Regions from separate parts of the Methylobacterium sp. B1 genome, predicted to be linked through region 2. Evidence: predicted binding sites of a transcription regulator. Region 2 holds the regulator's gene; each other region holds the start of a gene.

Region 1 (3,271 bases), on a different contig from region 2:
CCGGCATCATCTCACCGAGGCCCTTGAACCGCCCGATCTCGACCTTGCCGGCCTTGAACACCGTCTTGATGATCCGCTCTCGGTCGGCGTCGTCCCGGGCATAGGCCACCTTGGAGCCCTGCTGCAGCCGGTAGAGCGGCGGGATCGCGAGGTAGAGATGCCCGCGGTCGATGAGCTTGGGCATCTGGCGGTAGAAAAAGGTGATCAGCAGCGAGGCGATGTGGGCGCCGTCGACGTCGGCGTCCGTCATGATGATCACCTTGTCGTAGCGCAGGTCGGCCTCGCGGAAGGCCGCGCCGGTGCCGCAGCCGAGCGCCAGGGTGAGGTCGGAGATCAGCTGGTTGGCGCCGAGCTTGTCCCGGCTCGCCGAGGCGACGTTGAGGATCTTGCCGCGCAGGGGCAGGATCGCCTGGGTCGCCCGGTCGCGGGCCTGCTTGGCGGAGCCGCCGGCCGAATCGCCCTCGACGATGAAGATCTCCGAGCCGGCGGTGCCGGCGGCCGAGCAATCGGCGAGCTTGCCGGGCAGGCGGAGCTTGCGGGTGGCGCTCTTGCGGGCGACCTCTTTCTCCTGGCGGCGGCGCAGGCGCTCCTCGGCCCGGTCGATCACCCAGTCGAGCAGCTTGTTGGCCTGGGCCGGGGAGGCGGCGAGCCAATGGTCGAAGGCGTCGCGCACCGCCGTCTCGACGATGCGCTGGGCCTCCACGGTGGCGAGCTTGTCCTTGGTCTGGCCCTGGAACTCGGGCTCGCGGATGAAGACCGAGAGCATGGACGCGCAGGTCGCCATGACGTCGTCGGTGGTCACCGCGGTCATGCGCTTGGCCTGGTTCACGCGCTCGGCGTGCTCGCGCAGGCCCCGGAGCAGGGCGACCCGCAGGCCGGCCTCGTGGGTGCCGCCCTCGGGCGTCGGGATGGTGTTGCAGTAGGAATGCGAGAACCCGTCCTCGGCGACCATCCAGGCCACCGCCCATTCCAGCGACCCGTGCGAGCCCGGCTTGGTGATCTTGCCGGAGAACATCGCGTCGGTGACCAGCTCCTTGCCGTCGATGTCGCGGGCGAGATAGTCGCGCAGGCCGTCGGGGAAGCGGTGCACGGCTTCCGCAGGTACGCCCTCCAGCCCCTCGAGGAGGGCGGGGGCGCAGCGCCAGCGGATCTCGACGCCGCCGAACAGGTAGGCCTTCGAACGCGCCATCTTGAACAGGCGGCGCGGGTCGAATTTCAGCGAGCCGAAGATCTGCGCGTCCGGGTGGAAGCGGACCCGGGTGCCGCGCCGGTTCTGCACCCGGCCGATCAGCTCCAGCGCGCCCTGCGCGTGGCCCCGCGAGAAGGTCTGGCGATACAGGGTCTGGTTGCGCGCCACCTCGACCTCGAGGAGGTCGGAGAGCGCGTTCACCACCGAGATGCCGACGCCGTGCAGGCCGCCCGAGGTCTCGTAGACCTTCGAGTCGAACTTACCGCCGGCATGCAGCGTGGTCATGATGACCTCGAGCGCCGACTTGCCGGGAAATTTCGGATGCGGGTCGACCGGGATGCCGCGGCCGTTGTCGGTGACCACGAGGGCACCGGTCTCCTCCAGCTCCACCTCGATGAAGCTGGCATGGCCGGCCACCGCCTCGTCCATGGAGTTGTCGATTACCTCGGCGAAGAGGTGGTGCAGCGCCCGCTCGTCGGTGCCGCCGATATACATGCCGGGGCGGCGCCGGACCGGCTCCAGCCCCTCCAGCACCTCGATGTCGGAGGCGGTGTAGCCGGAATCGGGCTCGGCCGCTGCGAGCGCCGTCACGGAGGCCGTGGCGTCCAGGCGCCGTCGCGGCTCCGGCGCGCGAGAGGGGGCTGTCGAGGCGGCCGCCTTGCCGCCCGGTCCGAACAGGTCGCGGGCCGGATCGCTCACGCGCGGCCTCCGCGGGCGCGGCGCATCGGCCGGCTCGGATTCGCGCAGACGGGTCTTGGGTCGTGGAGCATGCGCCTTCATCCCCGCATGATAGCGGAACAAAACGTAAACATCAAAACCGTTCGCCCCCAGGCGACGCGGCCGCACCATCGCATGCTGCGGCGCCGCGAGCGAGGGCCGGAACCGCCCCGACCCCCGAGGGGGCCAGGCGGCCCGTCATCACGACGTTGCACAACGATGGGTTAAGGCTTTCCCGTGACCAGCCTGTTCGACCTCCACAGGCCGCCGCCGGAACAGACCGGGACGATCGACGTTGACGGCGGAGATAAATCTTGACCGTGGTCAGGGAGCCGCAGCCCATGAGCGATGCCGCGATCGAGGCCCGCCGCCTCACGTTGATCCGCTTCGAGCACGCGGCCGGCGCCGCCTTCGGCTGCGACGACGACGCGGCCGGCGTGCCGCCCGGCCGGGCGCTCATGAATTCCACCACGATCGCGCTGGCGACCTTCGCGACGGCGCTCGCGGCAACCATCACCTACCTCGTCTGAACCGGGCGGCCGGACCCGGAAACCGGGACGTGCATCCCGTTCTCCGCGTCGGTCTGCTCCTGTCCCCCACCGCTGCCGGGAGAGCAGCGCAGGACCGCGTGCCCGCCCTGGACACGGACCGGCGCGGCTGACGCGCCTTGCACCCGGCGAGCGGGTGAAGGCCGCCTGGACCTGTCTGCGTCAGCCGGCGCCCGTCTTCTTGGCCGCGGTCTTCTTGGCGGCGGGCTTCTTCGCTGCCGTCTTCTTGGCCGCCGGCTTGGCGCCGCTCGCCGCGCGCGTCGCGGTCTTCCGGACAGCGCCCCGTTTCGCCGGCTTGCCGCCGCCCGAGGCACGCTTGGCGTTGACCAGGGCGATCCCCTCGTCGAGCGTCAGCGCCTCGGCGCTCATGGTCTTCGGCAGCGTGGCGTTCACCTCGCCGTCGGTGACGTAGGGGCCGTACTTGCCGGCCTTCACCACGAGGTCGCGCCCGCTCGCAGCGTCCGTGCCGAGCGGGCGGCCGGGATCGGCAGCCGGACGGCCGCGGCCGCCGCCCTGCTCCTTGGCGACGATCAGGTCGATGGCGCGGTTGCCGCCGATCTCCAGCACGTCGTCGTCCTTGCCGAGATTGGCGTAGGTCTTCCCATGCTGCACGTAGGGCCCGAACCGGCCGAGATTGGCCAGGATCGGCTCGCCGGTCTCGGGGTGGCGCGCCACCTCGCGGGGCAGCGCCAGCAGCGCCAGCGCCTTCTGCAGGTCGACCGCCGAGGGACTCAGCCCCTTCGGCAGGGAGGAACGCTTCGGCTTCTCCGCCCCCTTCTCGGTGGAGGCCTCACCGAGCTGCAGGAACGGCCCGAAT
Region 2 (3,271 bases):
TCAAGAAGATCGCGGCCGGCTTCGCCATGGTGGGCGTCACCGCCTACTGCGCCTTCTCGGGCTGGGACATCGCCGCCGAACGCTCGCTGATCATGACCCTGATCATGCTGGGCGCGATCCTGGTGGACCGGCCCGCCCTGTCGATGCGCAACCTCGCCCTCGCGGCGCTGATCGCCCTGGCCCGGGAGCCGGAGGGCCTGCTCGGCCCGAGCTTCCAGATGTCCTCGGGCGCCGTGGCCGGGCTGATCGCCTGCGCGCGGCTGATCGACGGGCGGCTGTTCGTGCGCCCCGGGGCGGGCCGGCTCGGTCGGCTCGTCGGTAGCAGCCTCTCGGCGGTCACCGGGACCCTGGCCACGACCCTGGTGGCGCAGGTCGCGACCGCACCCTTCGCCACCTACCATTTCCAGACGATCCAGCCCTTCGGCCTCGTCGGCAACGCCCTGACCCTGCCGCTCGTCTCCCTCGTGGTGATGCCCTCCGCGGTGATCGGGATCCTCGCCTATCCCTTGGCCCTCGACCGCCCGATCTGGTGGCTGATGGGTCAGGCGGTGGGGGGCATGCTCGCCGTCTCCCAGTGGATCGCCGGGTTCGAGCGGGCCATCGTGGTCGTGCCGGCCTTCGGCACCGCGGCGCTGTTCCTGCTGACCGCGGGCCTGCTGCTGGCGACGTTGCCGGCCTCCCGCCTGCGCTGGCTCGCCGTGCCGCCGATCCTGCTCGGGCTCGTCGTCGCGGCCCGACCCGACCGCTACGACCTCTATGTCGATCGGCAGGGCGCGGGAGCCGCGGTGCGGGGGCCGGACGGACGGCTCGCAGCCCTCGGCAGCCCGTCCGGCTTCGTCCTCGAACAATGGCTGAAGGCGGACGGCGACGGACGGGGAGCCGGGGCAGTGATCGTCCGATCGGGCAGCGGCCGCTGTGACCGGCTCGGATGCACCGCGCGCTTGCCGGACGGACGGGCGGTCGCCCTGGTCCGGGACCGGCGGGCCTTCCCGGAGGATTGCGCCCGCGCCGCGGTGCTGATCACGGGCCTCGTGGCCCCTCCGACCTGAACCGGCCCCCTGGTGATCGACCGGCGCGTCCTGGCCGCCCAGGGCGCCGTCGCCCTCAGGTCCGACGGCGAGAGCTTCGTCGCCCGTCACGCCCGGGCCGATGGCCGCGCCGTGCCCTGGCGACCACGCTCGGGACACGGGTCGGGGCCGCCACAACCGGTCACCGCGCCCTCCGCGGAGGCCCGCGCCTCTGACGACGGGGCGACAACGCCTCCGGAAACCGATGCGTCGGGCGGGGACCTCGCCCCCGGCGACGCGCCGGCCGAGCCGCTTCAGTAGCGGCGGACGAGGCTGACGAGGCGGCCCTGGATCCGGACCCGGTCGGGCCCGAGGACGCGCGTCTCGTAGGCCGGGTTGGCGGCTTCCAGGGCGATCGAGGAGCCGCGGCGGCGCAGACGCTTGAGCGTCGCTTCCTCGTCGTCGATCAGCGCCACGATGATGTCGCCGGTATTGGCCGTGTCCTGCTTGCGGATCACCACGAGGTCGCCGTCGAGGATGCCGGCCTCAACCATCGAGTCGCCGCGCACCTCCAGGGCGTAGTGCTCGCCGCCGGCCACGAAATCCGGCGACAGGGTGATGGCATGGCTCTGGTTCTGGATCGCCGAGACCGGCGTACCGGCGGCGATCCGGCCCATCACCGGGATCGAAATGGCACGACCGGCGTCGTCGATCATCCGTGTGCTGGCCGGGGCCGGCGGCGGCTTGGACTTGCCGCCCTCGACCACGCTCGGGGTGAAACGGCGCGGCTCGGCCGGGGCCGAAGATGGGGCCGAAGATGGGACCGTCTGGCTCAGGCTCTCGGGGATGCGGATCACCTCGATGGCGCGCGCCCGATTCGGCAGGCGCCGGAGGAAGCCGCGCTCCTCCAGGGCCGTGATCAGCCGGTGGATGCCGGATTTCGACTTGAGGTCGAGGGCGTCCTTCATCTCGTCGAAGGACGGCGGGACGCCGCATTCCTGCATCCGGCTCTGGATGAAACGCAGGAGGTCCAGCTGCTTGCGCGTGAGCATCGAAGGGGGACTCGCGGCTTGGCAGACCGCCCCGTGACGGTCTCTGAAACAAATCACGAACAGGTTAAACGTTCCGCAAGTGTTCCGCAAGGGCGGCACCGCTACGCTTGGCGCGTCGCTCCGCGCTCGCGGGAGCAAGGTCGAGAAACGCATTGACGGCGCAAGCGGAGCCGTTTCAATGCACCGCGGCGCCCCGCCGGGAAGGCGGCGGATCCGGGCCGCGGGCTGGGACCCTCTTGGGATGACGAGGATGCGACGACCCGCAGCTCTGCTGCCCCTCGGCCTCGCCGCCCTCGGCCTCGCCGGCTGCACCACCGGGTTCTCCTACATCTCGCGGAACTACGTGGCGCTCACCCCCCAGGTGGTGACGATCGGCTGCAAGGAGCCCTACGAGGTCTACGACAACCGGCAGATGCGCCGGATGCTGATCGTCTCGAACGCCCTGCGCGAATATACCGGCTGCAACCTGAGCGAGGCCCGGATCGATCCGGAGCCGGACGCCACCCGGGTGAAGCGCTTCCGCACCGCCGCCCGGGCCTATCTCGACGAGACCGTGCGCGAGGATTGCCGGATCACCGGCGAGACCGTGTTCGATCCGCTGAAGACCGAGTTCGCCTACGCCTGCGACACGCCGATCGAGAAGCGTGGCACCGTGGTCCCCCGCCTGCCCGGCCGCAATCCCGGTCTCGCCCGCTGACCGACCGGCGGCGCGCCGTCAGGCGCCCGGCTTCGGGAAGGTCCGTTCCGCCGCGTCGCCGGCGGCGGCGAGCAGGGCGCGGGCGAAGGCCCGGGCTTCCGCCCGGTCGAGAACGATCGCGGCGGTGACCGGCGCGCCGCCGAGGTCGGCCAGGGCGAGTTCCAGGCGCACCCCGTCGGGCACGGCGGTCGCCTGCAGGCTCCAGCCGGAGCCCCGATCCGTGCTCTCCGCCATCACATGTTCCTCCCGCCTGCCCCGGGAAAACGCCGCAGGCGCCCGCCGGAACCGGCCGTGCGCGGGACTGTTCCCGAGCCGTGCCCAGCGCTTCCCTGCCTCGCCTGTCCGCTTACCTCAAGGCCGCAGGCCCGGGACTCGTGGTGATGCTGGCCGATACGGATGTCGGAAGCCTCCTCACGGCGGCCCAGAGCGGGGCGCGCTGGGGCTATTCGCTCCTGCTCCTCCAGATCCTGCTGGTGCCGATCCTGTACGTCGTCCAGGAGCTGACGGTGCGACTC
Region 3 (3,271 bases), on a different contig from region 2:
GGGCTGCCCGAAGGCGCTGGTCGATTCCGAGCGGATCCTCACCCACCTGCGCGCCGAGGGCTACGAGCTGGCCCGCCGGCACGACGGCGCCGACGTGGTGATCGTCAACACCTGCGGCTTCCTCGATTCGGCCAAGGCGGAGTCGCTCTCGGCCATCGGCGAGGCCATGGCGGAGAACGGCCGGGTGATCGTCACCGGCTGCATGGGCGCGCAGCCGGAGGAGATCCGCGAGAAGTATCCGGATCTCCTGGCGGTGACCGGGCCGCAGGCCTACGAGTCGGTGGTGGCCGCCGTCCACGAGGCGGTGCCGCCGGCCCACGACCCGTTCCTCGACCTCGTGCCGCCGCAGGGGATCAAGCTCACCCCGCGCCACTACGCCTACCTGAAGATCTCGGAGGGGTGCAGCAACCGCTGCAGCTTCTGCATCATCCCGTCCCTGCGCGGGAACCTCGTGAGCCGCCCCGCCGCCGACGTGCTGCGCGAGGCCGAGAAGCTGGTGAAGGCCGGCGTGAAGGAGCTGCTCGTCGTCTCGCAGGACACCAGCGCCTACGGCGTCGACATCCGCTACGCCGAGAGCCCGTGGCGCGACCGGCAGGTCCGGGCCAAGTTCTACGACCTGACCAAGGAGCTCGGCGAGCTCGGGGCCTGGGTGCGGCTCCACTACGTCTACCCCTACCCGCACGTGGACGAGGTCATCCCGCTGATGGCCGAGGGCAAGGTGCTCCCCTACCTCGACATGCCGCTCCAGCACGCGAGCCCGTCGGTGCTCAAGCGCATGCGCCGGCCCGGCAACCAGGAGCGCCAGCTCGACCGGATCCGGAGCTGGCGGCAGACCTGCCCGGACCTCGCGATCCGCTCGACCTTCATCGTCGGCTTCCCCGGCGAGACCGAGGCCGAGTTCGAGGAGTTGCTGGCCTGGCTGCAGGAGGCCAAGCTCGATCGGGTCGGCTGCTTCGAGTACGAGCCGGTGGCGGGCGCCACCGCCAACGCGCTCGGCGACCTCGTGCCGCCGGCGGTGAAGGCCGAGCGCAAGCGCCGGTTCATGGAGACGCAGAACGGCATCGCGCTGCGGCTGCAGCGCGCCAAGGTCGGCAAGCGGCTGCCGATCATCGTCGATGCCGTCGAGGGCGGGGTCGCCCGGGGCCGGTCCAAGGCCGACGCGCCGGAGATCGACGGCACCGTCCACGCCGCCTTCCGGCGCCCGGTGCGGGTCGGCGACATCGTCACCGTGAAGATCGACCGGGCCGAGGCCTACGACCTCTACGGCAGCGTGGCGTAAGGCTATTCCCGTCTTCGCTGCGCTCGCGATGACGGGCGCGGGCCGGACTCCTGTTGAAGCCCTCTCCGACGCGGCTTGACCCCGCTGGCCCACCGCGGTCTTTGGAACAGAGCAGGAACTCACCGCGGATCTCCGAGGCGGCGATGGATCCGGAGGTCGCGCTCCGCAAGATCATCCACATCGACATGGACGCGTTCTACGCCTCCGTGGAGCAGCGCGACGACCCGTCCCTGCGCGGCAAGCCCCTGGCGGTGGGCGGCTCGCGGGAGCGGGGCGTCGTGGCGGCGGCGAGCTACGAGGCGCGCAAGTTCGGCGTGCGCTCGGCCATGCCGTCGGCCACGGCCCGGCGGCTCTGCCCGGACCTGCTGTTCGTGAAGCCGCGCTTCGAGGTCTACCGGGCGGTCTCGGAGGAGATCCGCGCGGTCTTCGCCCGGCACACGCCGCTCATCGAGCCGGTGGCCCTCGACGAGGCCTATCTCGATGTCACCGAGAACCTCCTGGGCCTGCCGACGGCGACGGCCGTGGCGAAGGCGATCCGGGCCGAGATCCTGGAGCGCACCGGGCTCGTGGCCTCGGCCGGGGTCTCGTACAACAAGTTCCTCGCCAAGGTGGCGTCCGACCACAGGAAGCCGAACGCCCTGTTCGTCATCACCCCCGCCATGGGGCCGGACTTCGTGGCCGAACTGCCGATCGGCCGGTTCCACGGCGTCGGTCCGGTCACCGAGGCGAAGATGAAGCGGCTCGGGATCGAGACCGGGGCGGATCTCCGCGCCTGGACGCCGGAGCGCCTGCGCGAGACCTTCGGCTCCGCGGGCGCCTACTACCACGCGGTCGCCCGGGGGATCGACGAGCGGCCGGTCCGCGCCCACCGGGTGCGCAAGTCGATCGGGGCGGAGACCACCTTCTCGGAGGATACGGCGGCCTTCGAGGTCCTGGCCGCCCGGCTGGCGCCGCTGTTCGACAAGGTCTGGGCGGGGGCCGAGGCCAAGGGGATGCGCGCCCGGACCGTGACCCTGAAACTGAAGTTCTCGGATTTCGCCCAGGTTACCCGGGCGAAATCGCTCACCGTTCCCGTGGCCGACCGGGCCAATCTGGAGCGGATCGGCCTCGACCTGCTCGCCGGCCTGTTCCCCCTGCGGCGCAGCGCGCGGCTGATCGGGGTGTCGCTGTCGGGCTTCGCGCAGGACGCGCCCGAGGCGCCGCTCCAGCTCGGGCTGGCGCTCTGACGGGGCGCCCCGTCGCGGGGCGGCGCCCCGTCGCGGGGCCCTGTCGCGGAGCGCCGTCGCGCGGCCCGCGCTGATGCGACGCGGGATCGTCGTGCGGTCGCGCACGCCGGGCCCGCGCGGCCGCCCCCACATGGGATCCATCCGGCGCGGACCGGCATTCGCCGGGACCGCGCGCACCGAAGGGTCCGTCCCATGTCGAAGCCCGCCGTCCTGGCCCTGTTCGCCGCGCTCCTGCTGACCGTCCCGGTGGGCGCCGCCCGCGCCGACGGCACCGCCGCCTTCGGGGCCGCCAACGCGGCGCAGCTCCTGGGCTACACCGCGAGCCCCGCCCAGCTCTACGTCCCGGCGGGCGGCCCGTCCGCCGGGTTCGCGACCGGGCCGGCGCCGCAGCGGCCGAAGCCGCCGGCCCGCGCCCGCTGACCGGGATCGCCCGGGCCGGGCCGGCCCGGGCGTGCCGTCACGCCGGCTCGGTCAGGCGTTCTTGCGCGGCCGGTGGTCCGGGTCGACGCCGCCGTCGCGCTTCGTCTCGTTGTCGACGTCGCCCTCGAAGGTGGAATCCGCCTGCAGATCCGCCGGGTCGGCGCCGCTCATCCCCTTCGACGTGCCGATCCCGGGATTGCCCTTGAGGTCGGCGTCCGTCGGCGTGTCGGTCTTCGGGTGCTTGCCTGACATGCTGGCTCCTGACTGGCATCCTGCCGGATGCCGATGTCGGGCCAACGCGTTGGGGCGGGGGCGGTCTCCCGCGCGGCATGCGGCGGTTCGCCTC

Evidence for each region. The regulator LexA, encoded in region 2, represses DNA repair genes until DNA is damaged. The targets are predictions, from matches to a motif close to TGTTCNNNNTGTGTTCNG.
Region 1: the regulator LexA is predicted to act here: its motif matches at 1,983-2,000, upstream of parE (DNA topoisomerase IV subunit B).
Region 3: the regulator LexA is predicted to act here: its motif matches at 1,382-1,399, upstream of dinB (DNA polymerase IV).

What each region holds. Positions count from the first base shown of each region.
Region 1 is NZ_BACT01000307.1:1,335-4,605, reverse strand. Features, by position in the region: gene parE (DNA topoisomerase IV subunit B) at 1-1,888, opposite strand, end outside; gene I53_RS09005 (hypothetical protein) at 2,248-2,436, shown strand; partial or broken gene topA (type I DNA topoisomerase) at 2,617-3,271, opposite strand, start outside.
Region 2 is NZ_BACT01000318.1:2,112-5,382, reverse strand. Features, by position in the region: partial or broken gene I53_RS09315 (ComEC/Rec2 family competence protein) at 1-1,328, shown strand, start outside; gene lexA (transcriptional repressor LexA) at 1,322-2,059, opposite strand; gene I53_RS09305 (hypothetical protein) at 2,310-2,756, shown strand; gene I53_RS09300 (hypothetical protein) at 2,775-2,990, opposite strand; gene I53_RS09295 (divalent metal cation transporter) at 3,071-3,271, shown strand, end outside.
Region 3 is NZ_BACT01000394.1:736-4,006, reverse strand. Features, by position in the region: gene rimO (30S ribosomal protein S12 methylthiotransferase RimO) at 1-1,279, shown strand, start outside; gene dinB (DNA polymerase IV) at 1,423-2,505, shown strand; gene I53_RS11465 (hypothetical protein) at 2,698-2,925, shown strand; gene I53_RS11460 (hypothetical protein) at 2,977-3,177, opposite strand.